4 regions of the Streptomyces sp. NPDC003456 genome follow, and region 1 is predicted to be linked to each of the others. Evidence: riboswitches for the same ligand, from Rfam matches in the RefSeq annotation. Region 1 holds a riboswitch; each other region holds the start of a gene.

Region 1 (3,198 bases):
GAGTCCTCGGGGTTGGACAGCACGCGCAGGTAGGCCAGGACGTCCCGGACCTCCTTGCGCTCGTAGAAGCGGACGCCGCCGACGACCTTGTAGGGCAGGCCGACGCGGATGAAGACCTCTTCGAAGACACGGGACTGGGCGTTGGTGCGGTAGAACACCGCGACGTCGCCCGCCTTGGCCTCGCCCGCGTCGGTGAGGCGGTCTATCTCGTCGGCGACGAACTGGGCCTCGTCGTGCTCGGTGTCGGCGACGTAGCCGGTGATGCGGGCGCCGGTGCCCGCGTTGGTCCACAGGTTCTTCGGGCGGCGGGACTCGTTGCGCTCGATGACGGCGTTGGCCGCGGACAGGATGGTCTGCGTGGAGCGGTAGTTCTGCTCGAGCAGGATCGTCGTGGCGTCCGGGTAGTCCTCCTCGAACTGGAGGATGTTGCGGATGGTCGCGCCGCGGAAGGCGTAGATCGACTGGTCGGCGTCGCCGACCACGCACAGCTCGGCGGGCGGGACCTCGGCCTCGGGCGGTACGTCGACGGGGTGCTCGGAGGTGCCGACCAGCTCGCGGACCAGGGCGTACTGCGCGTGGTTGGTGTCCTGGTACTCGTCGACCAGGACGTGCCGGAAGCGGCGGCGGTAGTGCTCGGCGACGTCCGGGAAGGCGCGCAGCAGGTTGACCGTCGTCATGATCAGGTCGTCGAAGTCGAGGGCGTTCGCCTCGCGCAGGCGCGACTGGTACATCGCGTAGGCCTGGGCGAGCGTCTTCTCGAAGCCGTCGGTCGCCTGGGCGGCGAAGTCCTCCTCGTCGATCAGCTCGTTCTTCAGGTTGCTGATCTTGGCGCTGAAGGACTTGGGCGGGTAGCGCTTGGGGTCGAGGTCCAGGTCGCGGCAGACCAGGGCCATGAGGCGCTTGGAGTCGGCGGCGTCGTAGATCGAGAAGGAGGAGGTGAAGCCGAGCTTCTTGCTCTCGCGGCGGAGGATGCGCACGCACGCGCTGTGGAAGGTCATGACCCACATGGCGTTGGCGCGCGGGCCGACGAGCTGCTCGACGCGCTCCTTCATCTCGCCGGCGGCCTTGTTGGTGAAGGTGATCGCGAGGATCTGGCCCGGGTGCACGTTCCGCTCGGCGAGCAGGTGGGCGATGCGGTGCGTGAGCACGCGGGTCTTGCCGGATCCGGCGCCGGCGACGATGAGCAGCGGGGAGCCGGCGTGGACCACGGCGGCGCGCTGGTTGTCGTTCAGCCCTTCCAGCAGCGCGGCGGCGTCGATCACCGGACGGGGGGCGCCGTCCCGGTAGTGGGTGTCCCGGTCCGGCGGCACGTCGAACTTCCCGCCGAACAGATCGTCCGGAAGCGGCTCCGGAGCGTGATCGTCCTCGGGCGGCGGCGGGGGCTCGTCCGCGGGGCCGCGCTGGGCCTGGAGGTCCGCCAGGAAGCTGTCGTCAAAGAGGCTGCTCATCGCTCTCCGAGTCTAGGGCGCCCCACTGACAGCCCGCCGCCACCCCGAGAACATCACCCCGGACCACGGCCGCCAGGGCCGGGCGGATGGCTCGTTGTCACCCAGCAGGACCGCATGATCACGGTCCGCTATGTCCGCAACAATTCCGGACAACTGGCGACCAAACCGCCGCGATCATTCACTCCGGGCAACGCTTCCGGGAAAGGTCACGAAAATGTATCGGGCATATCACCCATCAACCTTCACAGGGGCCACACGAGTTGGCTACCGTGCGATCAGGCCGCACGACCCTCTCCGGCGAACGTCGCCGGGCCGCGCGGCCTCCGCCGAGTCCGGTGTGCCGCAGCGGCAGCCGGAGCCGGGGACCCAACCGAGAACCCCGGGGTGAATCGGCCCGCCTCCGCATCCGGAGAAGGCCGTAGGGCAACCCTTCCGAACCACCCGCCCGAACCCGACAGCTAACCCGGTAGGCGGACGATGGAAGGAGTCGCCTCCCTTGGCGTCGCACCGCAAGTCGCGTCCCACCGGTTCGCGCGTGGCAGGCATACGGACCCCCGCCCTGGCAACGGCGGCCCTCACCTCCGTGGCCCTGCTGTCCCAGTCGGCCGATGCCGCACCCGAGGCCGACGACAAGCCCAGCCTCGAAGAAGTCGAGAAGAAGGTCGACGACCTGTACCGCCAGGCCGAGTCGGCGACCGACAAGTACAACGCGGCCAAGGAGAAGACCGCGAAGCAGCGCAAGCGCGTCGACACCCTCCTCGACGACGTCGCGCAGCGCGCCCAGAAGCTGAACGATGCGCGCGACAAGCTCGGCTCCTACGCCTCCGCCCAGTACCGCACGGGGGCCGCCGCCCCGGAGACGGCGACGTTCCTGCTCGCGGACAGCCCGCAGGACTACTTCGACCAGACCCAGCTGATGGACCGGATGACCGGCCGCCAGAAGGAAGCGGTCGACGACTTCGTCACGCAGCAGTCCGAGACGATGACCAAGCGCCGGGAGGCGACCGAGAGCCTCGAGAAGCTCACCGACGCGCAGGGCGACCTGAAGGCGGCCAAGGCGACCGTCCAGCGCAAGCTGGCCGACGCCCGCACGCTGATGTCGCGGCTGACCGCCGAGGAGAAGGCGCGGCTCGCGGCGATCGAGCAGGAGAAGCAGGAGGAGGCCGACCGCCGGGCCGCCGAGCTGGCCCGGCAGCAGGCCGCGCGGGAGCAGGCCGCGCAGGAGCGGGCGCAGCGCGAGGAGGCCACGCGGCAGGAGAGCGCTTCGCCGTCGGCGGACTCCGGCTCGTCCACCACGACGGCTCCGACGGACTCCTCGTACGCCACCAAGGCGGACAAGGCCCTCGCCTTCGCGCGCGCCCAGATCGGCAAGCCGTACGTCTGGGGGGCCGTCGGTCCGGGCTCCTACGACTGCTCCGGCCTGACCCAGGCCGCGTGGAAGGCCGCGGGCGTCGATCTGCCGCGCACGACGTACGACCAGGTCCGCGCCGGCACCACCGTCCCGGTGTCGCAGGCGCGGCCGGGCGATCTGGTCTTCTTCTACGACGACATCACGCACGTCGGGCTGTACATCGGCAACGGCATGATGATCCACGCGCCCAAGCCCGGCACCTACGTACGCGAGGAGTCGATCTACTACGACGGCGAGTCGGCCGTCCACAGCGTGGTGCGGCCCGCCTGAGCGGACGCGGGCGTTTTTGAGGGGCACGCGCGCGTGCCCCTCACCTCCCGCGCGGGTTGCTCTCTAGCA
Region 2 (3,198 bases), on a different contig from region 1:
CGGTGCTGAACGCCGCCGTGCTCCCCCTCGCCCTGGCCGGTATCGCGGCCGGTGCGGTGGTGACCCTGCTGGGGCTGCGCGGCATGCGTGCCGTGACGGCACTGCTGGTGGCGTCCGCACTGGTGGGCGCGGTCGGGGCGGTGATCGCGCACAGCTGGCTCGGGGCCCTCGCGGGCGACTGGTGGGTGGAGGCTTCGGTGCTCGGCCTGTCCACCCTGGCCGTGGGCGCGGCCGTCGCGGGGCTCGCCGCCCTGGTCGGCCCGGCCGGCACGGGCATCGGGGCAGCCCTGGTGATGCTGATCGGCAACCCCTTCTCCGGCGCCACGACGGCCCCGCAGATGCTCCCGGAGCCGGCCGGGGCGATCGGCCAGTGGATGCCGCCCGGTGCGGGGACCTCGCTGCTGCGCTCGGTGGCCTTCTTCGACGGCTCCGCCGCGACCGGACCGGCGCTCACCCTGACGTGGTGGGCGGCGCTGGGGCTCGGGGCCGTACTGCTCGGCAACGCGCTGCGGGCCCGGAGGAAGGACAGCGCCCCCACCGGCGGCTCCCGGGACCTCGCGACGGTCGGCTGACCGCGGCCGCCGCCCCGGGCGACGGCACCCGAACGACCGTGCACCCCCGCTGTAGCGGACGGGGGTGCACGGTTCTCTGCTGTCGGGGCGCACGCCGACCGCTCGCCCCGCCACACCGGTTCCGGACTCCCCCGGCTCTCCCCGCGCTCCGAGCGGAGGCGGAGTTGACCGGCCGTTACCTCGAGGTCGCCGACGACCCGTCGGACCGATCAACCCGGCGCAGCGCGGCGGCACCTGCCGCGGACCGCACGCGGCCCGGATGCCGGTGGCCGAGGCGGCCGCACTGCGCGACACGCTCACTCCGATGCACCAAAGGCCCGAGGCGGAATTGAACGCCGCGACGCCGGCGCGGGCTCCGGGCGTGCTGGCCGGCGAAGCGCGCACGGCCCGCGTCACCCTTCCGCCGCAGTCGGCCAGTTGAGGCGGGTGGGCATCCCGTGGAGCCCCGGTCGCCGGAGCGTCCGGCTCCGAGTTGAAACCGACCAAACGACGTACCCCTGTTAGGAGTAGACGCGCCTGCGGATTTCGGGTGGCCGAACTTGCGCAGCGGACCTGGCCGGTGGGCGGAATCGGACATTCCCTTGCTGGTCGGACCGTCCACGGAGGGGTGGACACCGGCTCGAACACACACGTGTCCACCCGAACGGGTGAGTGGTGAGTAACAACACAAATCCTCGGTTCCGTTGGGATTTCCGGACAGCGATGAGTCAAGATCCCTGACTGACGACAAGCCCCCGCCGCAGCGGCGGGGCGATCCGGGCGGACGCCGAGTCCTGCCGCCGCCCGGATGACCGGTCGACAGGAGTGGATCGGCAGGAGTGGAGGACCCGAGCACGACGGGTCGCCGGGACGGTCACGCCATGACCGGGTCCGAGCAGCCCTTGGGGTGAAGCCGCGTCAGCGGCCGGGCAACTTCGCCAGCCCGAATCCGACAGGTCATCCTTCACAGGCGGCTGACGAAGGGTTGCGCATGACTGCGCTCAATCGTGTCCCGTCGCTCATGGCCCGTGCCGGTACGGCCTCGGCTCTCACCATCGCCGCCGTCGGCGGCTCGATAGTGGCGCCCGGCTTCTCGTCCGAGGCCGCGGCAGCCACCCCGGCGACCAAGGCACTCCAGATCGCGGCCTCGAAGAAGGGATCGCCGTACAAGTACGGGGCCACCGGTCCGCACCGGTTCGACTGCTCCGGGCTGACGCTGTACTCGTTCAAGAAGGCGGGCAAGAAGCTCCCGCGCACGGCCGCCCAGCAGTACAACAAGACGCGCCACATCTCCGCCAAGAGCCGCAAGGCCGGGGACCTGGTGTTCTTCCACTCGGGCAAGAACGTGTACCACGTCGGTATCTACGCGGGTAAGAACAAGCTCTGGCACTCCCCGAAGACCGGGGACGTGGTGCGACTGCAGAAGATCTGGACCAAGAGCGTCTGGTACGGGCGCGTGAAGTGATCCCTCCGGCGTGCGGCGGCGTCCTGACGCGCCGCCGCACGCCGGGGCGTGAAGCGGGCCCGGATGGTTACCCGTGCGGGTATGGCCGAGCACCGCCCCTGCACCGCTCGCAACGAGACACCGCTGCAACGAGCGGACAGGAACTTCGTCGAGCTGCTCCAGGAGCTGCGCGTCACCCAGACGGGCGTGCAGATCCTGTTCGCCTTCCTGCTGTCCCTGGCCTTCACCGCACGCTTCGCCGACCTCGACGGGGTCCAGCGCGTCACCTACGTCGTCACGCTGCTGCTGGCGGTCCTGGCCGCGGCACTCTTCACGGCGCCGGCGGCCCTGCACCGCTCGCTGTTCCGGCAGGGCGCCAAGCCGCGCATCGTGCAGGTCTCCTCGCGCCTGGCGACCGTCGGCCTGGCCGTGCTGGTGTTCGCCTTCAGCGGCTCGGTGCTTCTGGTGGTGGACGTGACGACCGGCCGCTGGGGCGGCGTCGGGGCGGGCGCGGCCACGTTCCTGGTCTGCGCCGGCCTGTGGGGGCTGCTGCCGCGGCTGGTGCGGCGCTCGGGACTGCGGGCGGAGGCCCGCGCCCCCGCTCCCCGCGAGGACGCCGGGGATCCGCCCCGGCCCGCCCCCGCCGTCCCCGGGCCCGGGCGGCGCACGGTGGCGCAGCCGACGCGGCGCATCGGGCCGCAACGCCGGGAGGCCCCGGTCAGGCGCCGCTGAGCGGCCGGGCTGGCGTGCCGAGGGAGAGCGGAGGGGTTCAGGGGGCCAGAGAGCGGCACGGGACGCAAGGGACGGTTCCGGAGCCTCAGCAGGGAGGTACAGGGGCCGGGGTCGGGAGAGGGCAGTCGGGGGACGTCGGAGACGGGGCAGGTCCGGACCTGGAGAGACCGGCCGGAGCCGGGGAAGGATCGGACCGGACGAGGCCGGGTTCCGGGGTGGTCGGGACCGGGCAACGCCGGAACCGGCGTCCTACTGTTCCTGCGGGCCTGCGGACGGTACCGACTGGGCCGGGATGACCCAGGGCAGCTCGATCGAGATGGTCTTGCCGCCCTCACGGGTCGGGCGGATGCGGAGCTTGCCGCCGCACTCCGCGGTCAGCCACCGGATGATGACCAGGCCGCGGCCGTTGTCCTGCTGGACGGCGGCGGGCAGCCGTCTGGGGAAGCGCGGGTGGCTGTCGGTGACGCCGAT
Region 3 (3,198 bases), on a different contig from region 1:
GGGGCCCGGCGACAGCGCCCACTTCGACTCGCTGACCCCGCACCGCATCGCCGCCGAGGACCACGACGGCGTCGATCTGCTCTTCGTCCACACCCTGCTGCAGAGCCCGACGGCCGCCCTGTGCCTGGGCCCCAACCCTGGAGACCTGACATGAGCGACTTCGAGGAGAAGTTCCCCCGGGCCCTGTGGGTGCGCCTGCTGGTCTACCTCATCCTCGGGCACGTCTTCGCCGCGTTCATCTACCTGCTGTTCGAGGTCGGGGCCAAGTAGGCCCGGTCCGGGGCCTCAGTCCAGGAGCCGCTCGCGCAGCCGCTCCCGGGTCCGCGGGGTGAGCCCGAGGCCCTGTTCCAGATAGGCGTCGACGCCGCCCCAGGTCTCCTCGATGGTCGTGAAGGCGGCCGTCAGGTACTCGGCGCGGGCGTCGAAGAGGGGGCTGAGCAGCTCCATGACCTCGGGGGAGTAGGCCGAGGCGTGCGAGCTGCTGCGGTGGACCTTGTAGCGGCGGTGCTTGGCGTTCGACTTCAGGTAGTCGTCGACGATCGCCTCCCGCTCGACGCCCACCGCCAGCAGCGTCACCGCCACCGACAGGCCCGCGCGGTCCTTGCCCGCCGCGCAGTGCATGAGTGCGGGCACGCTGTCCTCGGCCAGGGCGTGCAGCACGCGCGAGTGCTCGGCGGTGCGGTCCTTGATGATCGACCGGTACGAGGCGATCATCCGGGCCGCGCCCTTGCCGTCGGCGAGGATCGCGCGCAGCTGGTCCAGGTCGCCGTCGCGGACCATCCTCCAGAACTCGGCGCCGTCGGCCGGGTCGCTCAGGGGCAGGTTCACGTTGCGCACGCCCGGCAGCGTGACGTCCGGCCCTTCGAGCTTCTGGTCGGCCGCGTTGCGGAAGTCGAAGATCGTGTGCAGGCCCAGGGCCGTCAGGAAGGCGGCGTCCTCGCCGGTCGCGTGGGCGAGGTGGCCGCTGCGGAACAGCACGCCCTGGCGCACCCGCCGGCCGTCCACGGTCGGCAGTCCGCCGACATCGCGGAAGTTGCGCACTCCGGTCAGCTCCGGCTCGGTCGACGGGACCTGCTGCGTCACGAGGGCTCCTCCCCATCGGTGCCGCCGCCGCGGCTCGCCGGCGGGCACGACTCGACGATACGACATGCCTGCCTGGGGCAACGAGGTCGTCCACAGGCGCTGTCCCAGGTCCTGCGGGTGTGCGCCTCGGGCGCCACCGGACCGCTCGAACCGGCTCGCCGTCCGGCAGGGCGCCATCCGGATCCACTCCGCGCGCGTGGGGGCCGCCCGCGTCATCGGGGCGTGCTCTTGAGCGGACTGAAGCAGGAGCAAGCGTGCCAATGCCGTGAAACGGGCGAATTTCCCGCCGCTTCGTCCTGTTGCTGCGTCGCCCACCTTGAGGAGAAGTGGCCGTTCTGTCCGAATGAGGCGCTTAGGCCGCTTCGCCATAACGTGCCCCGGTCGTAAAGGAGATGGGGAGGAGTCGCGTGACCATCGTCATATCCGTGACGATGCGTTGTCGCCATGTGCACGTAATTCGGGCGAACAGCAGGGGTGTTGAGGAAAGGGAAAGATCGGAAATCCACGCTCGGTGACGGGGAATGCGCGGGCGTCCCACAAAAAACACCGTCACCCGCAACCGCAAGCTTGTCCCTTCGCGTCCCGGTCGCTTACGTTCCACACCGATCCGGACGGACGCCTAATCCTGCCGCCGCCCGGAGCCCGCACACACTGACCCGACGCACGGCAGGAGCGGGGGACCCACAGGTACCACGCCTGTTCCGGTTCCCGGAACGGCTTGGGGTTAAGCCGCGCCTCGGCGCGGCCGGGCATCTCCAGCCCGCACCCGACAGCTCACCTCGCAGGCGACGGAGAGGAATTCGCCATGCCCGCGAAGGGTAAGCACCGCCGTCCCAAGACCCAGCGTTTCACCCGTTCCATCGCCGTCGCCGGTACCGGTGGCGCCGCTCTCGCACTGCCGCTCATGGGGGCCGCCGGCGCCCACGCCGCCACCCCGCAGACGGCTCCGGAGAAGGCGGTCCAGTCCGCTCCGGCCGCGGAGAAGAAGACCGCCGACAAGGCCGCCGGCACCCGCACGTACACCGTGAAGGCCGGCGACTACCTCGCGAAGATCGCCGACGACCAGCACGTCAGCGGTGGCTGGAAGAAGCTCTACGCGGACAACCGCGACGCCGTCGGCGACGACCCGTCGCTGATCCACCCGGGCCTGAAGCTCTCGATCGGCAAGAAGGCCGCCGCGGGTCAGGCCCCGGCGAAGCCCGCGCCGAAGGCCCCCGCCGAGAAGCCGGCGAAGAAGTCGTCCACCCGGTCGTCCGCGGACTCCGCCCCCAAGGCGGACACCGCCGCCAAGCCCGCAGCCGCCAAGCCCGCCGCCCAGAGCAACGCCTCCGGCTTCGCCGCGCCGGTGGACGGCGCCACCGTCGGCACGCCCTACCGGATGTCCGGCAGCATGTGGTCCAGCGGCTACCACACCGGTGTCGACTTCGTCGTCCCGACCGGCACCTCCCTCAAGGCCGTCGGCGCGGGCACGGTCGTCTCCGCCGGCTGGGGCGGCGCGTACGGCAACCAGGTCGTCATCAAGCTCAGCGACGGCAACTACGCCCAGTACGCCCACCTGTCGCAGCTGTCCGTCTCGGCCGGCCAGACCGTCACCGCCGGGCAGCAGATAGGCCTGTCGGGCGCCACCGGCAACGTCACCGGGCCGCACCTGCACTTCGAGATCCGCACCACGCCGGACTACGGCTCGGACGTGGACCCGGTCGCCTACCTGCGCTCGCACGGCGTCTCCGTCGGCTGACCCGCCTCACCACCTGCCTGACACGCCGTCGAAGGCCGGACCCCGTTCCCCGGGTCCGGCCTTCGGTGTGTTCCGAGTTCCAGGCGCAACGCCCGCGGGGGCCTGCGTGTTCCGGAGTTGGCGAACCCTTGGTAAGTGGCCTTTCTCACCGTCCGTCAAGCCTTGCCTACGGTCGCGTAGGTCACATTCGAGGGTGAATCATGAACGGCTGTGGCAGACGATTCGAAGAGTGACAGCAAAGCAGTGATCGGGTCGTACGTGGCGCTGGGGGACAGCTTCACCGAGGGGGTCGGCGACCCCGGTCCCGACGGGGCGTTCGTCGGCTGGGCCGACCGGTTCGCCGTCCTGCTCGCCGACCTGCGGCCCGAGGGCGACTT
Region 4 (3,198 bases), on a different contig from region 1:
CCGCCTCCAGGGTGCGCAGGGCCTCGCGCACGGGGACGCGGGAGACGCCGTAGCGGCGCGCCAGCAGCTCCTCGGTGAGCCGGGTGCCCCGCGCGTGGACGCCGGCGACGATGTCGTCGCGGATGGCCGTGCACACCGAGTGCGCGGGAATGCGCATGACCGACCTCCGTCTGATTCCCCGGAAAACGCCGACGTGTGCCGGCGACTTCATTGCATGTGACTCTATTGCAATGTGCCGCAGTTTCCGGCGGCGGGCGTAAATCCGGGGAAACTTTTTGGACGCCGGGCCGTCCAGGACGCGAAAAAGCCCCGGCGGGAGCCGGGGCTTTCACGATCGCCGGGTGCCGTCAGAGGTTGACGCCGTGCGAGCGGAGGTAAGCGACGGGGTCCATGTCGGAGCCGTACTCGGGGCTCGTACGGGCCTCGAAGTGCAGGTGCGGTCCGGTGACGTTGCCGGTCGCGCCGGACAGGCCGATCTGCTGGCCGGGGGTGACCTTCTGGCCCACGGAGACGCCGACGGACGACAGGTGGCCGTACTGGGTGTACGTGCCGTCGTTCATCTTGATCACGACCTGGTTGCCGTACGCGCCGCCCCAGCCGGCCTCGACGACCGTGCCTATGCCGACGGAGTGGACGGAGGTGCCGGTCGCGGCGTGGAAGTCGACGCCGGTGTGGCTGCCGGAGGACCACAGGCCACTGCTGGCCTGGTACCCGGTGGACACGTACGAGCCGGAGATCGGGGACACGAAGGTGTTCAGGCGCTTGCGCTCGGCCTCACGGGCGGCGCGCTCCTTGGCCTCGCGGGCCTTCTCGGCCGCTTCCTTGGCCTGCTCGGCCGCCTCGGCGGCCCGCTCGCGGGCGGCCTCCTCGGCCTTCTTCTTCGCGGCGGCCTCCTCGGCCGCCTGCTTCTGCGCGACGGCCTGGGCGTCGATCTGCTCCGCGACGGTGTCGCCCAGGGTGACGACGGGGGTCAGACCGGTCTGCTCGGGAGCGGGCTCGGCGGCGAAGGCGGCCGGGGCGGCCACGGTGCCGATGACGCCCGTCGTGGCGAGGGCCGCGACGCCCGCCGCACGGGCCGTGCCGCGCTGGAGGCGGCTGGGACGACGGTGCTTGCCGGTGGCGCGGGTGAACGCCATGAAGTGGCTGGTCCTTTCCTTCCTTCTCGCCTACCGGGTTAGCTGACGGGTTCGGAGCAGGAAGGTCTCCTACGGGCCCCCTCGCGGTGCGCGCGGGCGTCCGATTCACCCCAGGGACTGTGGGTCCCCGGCTCCCCTGGCTCGCGCCGTACGGGGACTCGGCGATGACTGTCCGGTGCCGCGGGTGCGGCGCACTGCCTGACGAACAGCCCGGACGACGCTAAGCGGCGCCACTTTCAATTCCCAAACGGATCCCGGCTTTTGTAGCGCATCCCACAGGGCAGACAGGCCACCTCCGTATCAATTCGGGCATAAGGGAGCCCTGGTGCCTTGGAAGACAACCAGGGCTCCTCGCGCGTGCGCTCCTACTCGGCCGTGACGACCGAGACTTCGCCGATGCCGAGGGCCTCGACGGGTGCCTTGATCTGCGCCGCGTCACCGACGAGGACCGTCACCAGCCGGTCCACCGGGAAGGCGCTGACGACCGCCGCGGTGGCCTCCACGGTGCCGGTCGCGGCGAGCTGCCGGTACAGCGTGGCCTGGTAGTCGTCGGGCAGGTGCTGCTCGACCTGGTCGGCCAGCGTGGAGGCCACGGCTGCCGCCGTCTCGTACTTCAGCGGCGCGACGCCGACCAGGTTCTGCACGGCGACGTCCCGCTCGGCGTCGGTCAGGCCTTCGGCGGCCAGCGTGCGCAGCACCGTCCACAGGTCCTCAAGGGCCGGGCCGGTGTTGGGTGTGTCCACCGAGCCGCTGATGGCGAGCATCGAGGCACCGGTGCCGTCCGGGGCGGACCGCAGCACCTGGGCGAACGCCCGCACCCCGTAGGTGTAGCCCTTCTCCTCGCGCAGCACCCGGTCCAGACGGGACGTCAGGGTGCCGCCGAGGCAGTACGTGCCGAGCACCTGCGCGGGCCACAGGCGGTCGTGCCGGTCCGGGCCGGTGCGGCCGATGAGCAGCTGCGTCTGGACGGCGCCCGGGCGGTCGACGATGACGACCCGGCCGGTGTCGTCGGCGGTGACCGGCGGCACCGGCCGCGGCTCGGCCCGGGAGCCCGTCCAGGCGCCCAGCGTGTCGCCCAGCAGGGCGTCGAGGTCGACGCCGGTGAGGTCGCCGACGACGACGGCGGTGGCCGTGGCGGGGCGGACGTGCTTCTCGTAGAAGCCGCGCACGGCGGCGGAGTCGATCGCGGCGACCGTCTCCTCGGTGCCCTGCCGGGGCCGCGACATACGCGAGTCCGCCGGGAACAGCTGCCGGGACAGCTCCTTGGCGGCCCGGCGCGAGGGGTTGGCCAGCTCGTGCGGGATCTCGTCGAGGCGGTTGCGGACCAGCCGCTCGATCTCGCTGTCCGCGAAGGCGGGCGCCCTCAGCGCGTCGGCCAGCAGGCCGAGGCCCTTCTCGAGCCGGGAGGCCGGGACCTCCAGGCTGATGCGGACCCCGGGGTGGTCGGCGTGCGCGTCGAGCGTGGCGCCGGCGCGCTCCAGCTCGGCGGCGAACTCCTCGGCGGAGTGCTTGTCGGTGCCCTCGGAGAAGGCCCGCGCCATGAGCGTGGCGACGCCGTCGAGGCCGGCGGGCTCGGCCTCCAGGGGTGCGTCCAGCAGCACCTCCACGGCGACGACCTGCTGACCGGGGCGGTGGCAGCGCAGGACCGTCAGGCCGTTGCCGAGCGTGCCGCGCTCCGGGGCCGGGAAGGCCCACGGCTTGGCCTCGCCCGCCTGCGGCCGGGGGTGGAAGTCCATCGTGGCGAGCTCGGTCACTTGGCCGCCTCCTCGTTGTCGTCGCCGGCCGCGGCAGCGGCGCCGGCGGCATCGTCGGTCTCGTCGGCGACGGGCTCGTAGACGAGCACCGCGCGGTTGTCGGGGCGCAGGCGGGCCTTGGCGACCTCCTGGACCTCCTCGGCCGTCACCTCCAGCACCCGCTGGACGGCGGTCAGGGCGAGCTGCGGGTCGCCGAACAGCACGGCGTAGCGGCACAGTTCGTCGGCGCGGCCCGCGACCGTGCCGAGGCGGTCCAGCCACTCGCGCTCCAGCTGGGCCTGGGCGCGCTCCATCTCCTCGGCGGTGGG

What was found. A riboswitch is a leader RNA that binds a small molecule or an ion and turns the genes downstream of it on or off. The one in region 1 is predicted to bind cyclic di-AMP.
Region 2: another riboswitch for cyclic di-AMP. It lies ahead of ACFYWG_RS06050 (C40 family peptidase); the one in region 1 lies ahead of ACFYWG_RS16925 (NlpC/P60 family protein).
Region 3: another riboswitch for cyclic di-AMP. It lies ahead of ACFYWG_RS04955 (peptidoglycan DD-metalloendopeptidase family protein); the one in region 1 lies ahead of ACFYWG_RS16925 (NlpC/P60 family protein).
Region 4: another riboswitch for cyclic di-AMP. It lies ahead of ACFYWG_RS21525 (M23 family metallopeptidase); the one in region 1 lies ahead of ACFYWG_RS16925 (NlpC/P60 family protein).

The regions. Positions count from the first base shown of each region.
Region 1 covers NZ_JBIAOK010000004.1:158,533-161,730, reverse strand. Annotated here, with positions in the region: gene pcrA (DNA helicase PcrA) at 1-1,448, opposite strand, end outside; cyclic di-AMP (ydaO/yuaA leader) riboswitch at 1,763-1,937, shown strand; gene ACFYWG_RS16925 (NlpC/P60 family protein) at 1,945-3,129, shown strand.
Region 2 covers NZ_JBIAOK010000002.1:113,094-116,291, reverse strand. Annotated here, with positions in the region: gene ACFYWG_RS06055 (ABC transporter permease) at 1-572, shown strand, start outside; cyclic di-AMP (ydaO/yuaA leader) riboswitch at 1,327-1,539, shown strand; gene ACFYWG_RS06050 (C40 family peptidase) at 1,543-2,016, shown strand; gene ACFYWG_RS06045 (DUF6328 family protein) at 2,098-2,727, shown strand; gene ACFYWG_RS06040 (ATP-binding protein) at 2,977-3,198, opposite strand, start outside.
Region 3 covers NZ_JBIAOK010000001.1:1,193,915-1,197,112, reverse strand. Annotated here, with positions in the region: gene ACFYWG_RS04970 (helix-turn-helix domain-containing protein) at 1-154, shown strand, start outside; gene ACFYWG_RS04965 (DUF6126 family protein) at 151-270, shown strand; gene ACFYWG_RS04960 (tyrosine-protein phosphatase) at 286-1,083, opposite strand; cyclic di-AMP (ydaO/yuaA leader) riboswitch at 1,728-1,884, shown strand; gene ACFYWG_RS04955 (peptidoglycan DD-metalloendopeptidase family protein) at 1,889-2,821, shown strand; gene ACFYWG_RS04950 (SGNH/GDSL hydrolase family protein) at 3,065-3,198, shown strand, end outside.
Region 4 covers NZ_JBIAOK010000005.1:114,892-118,089, reverse strand. Annotated here, with positions in the region: gene ACFYWG_RS21530 (GntR family transcriptional regulator) at 1-157, opposite strand, end outside; gene ACFYWG_RS21525 (M23 family metallopeptidase) at 348-1,136, opposite strand; cyclic di-AMP (ydaO/yuaA leader) riboswitch at 1,150-1,310, opposite strand; gene ACFYWG_RS21520 (M16 family metallopeptidase) at 1,502-2,890, opposite strand; gene ACFYWG_RS21515 (M16 family metallopeptidase) at 2,887-3,198, opposite strand, start outside.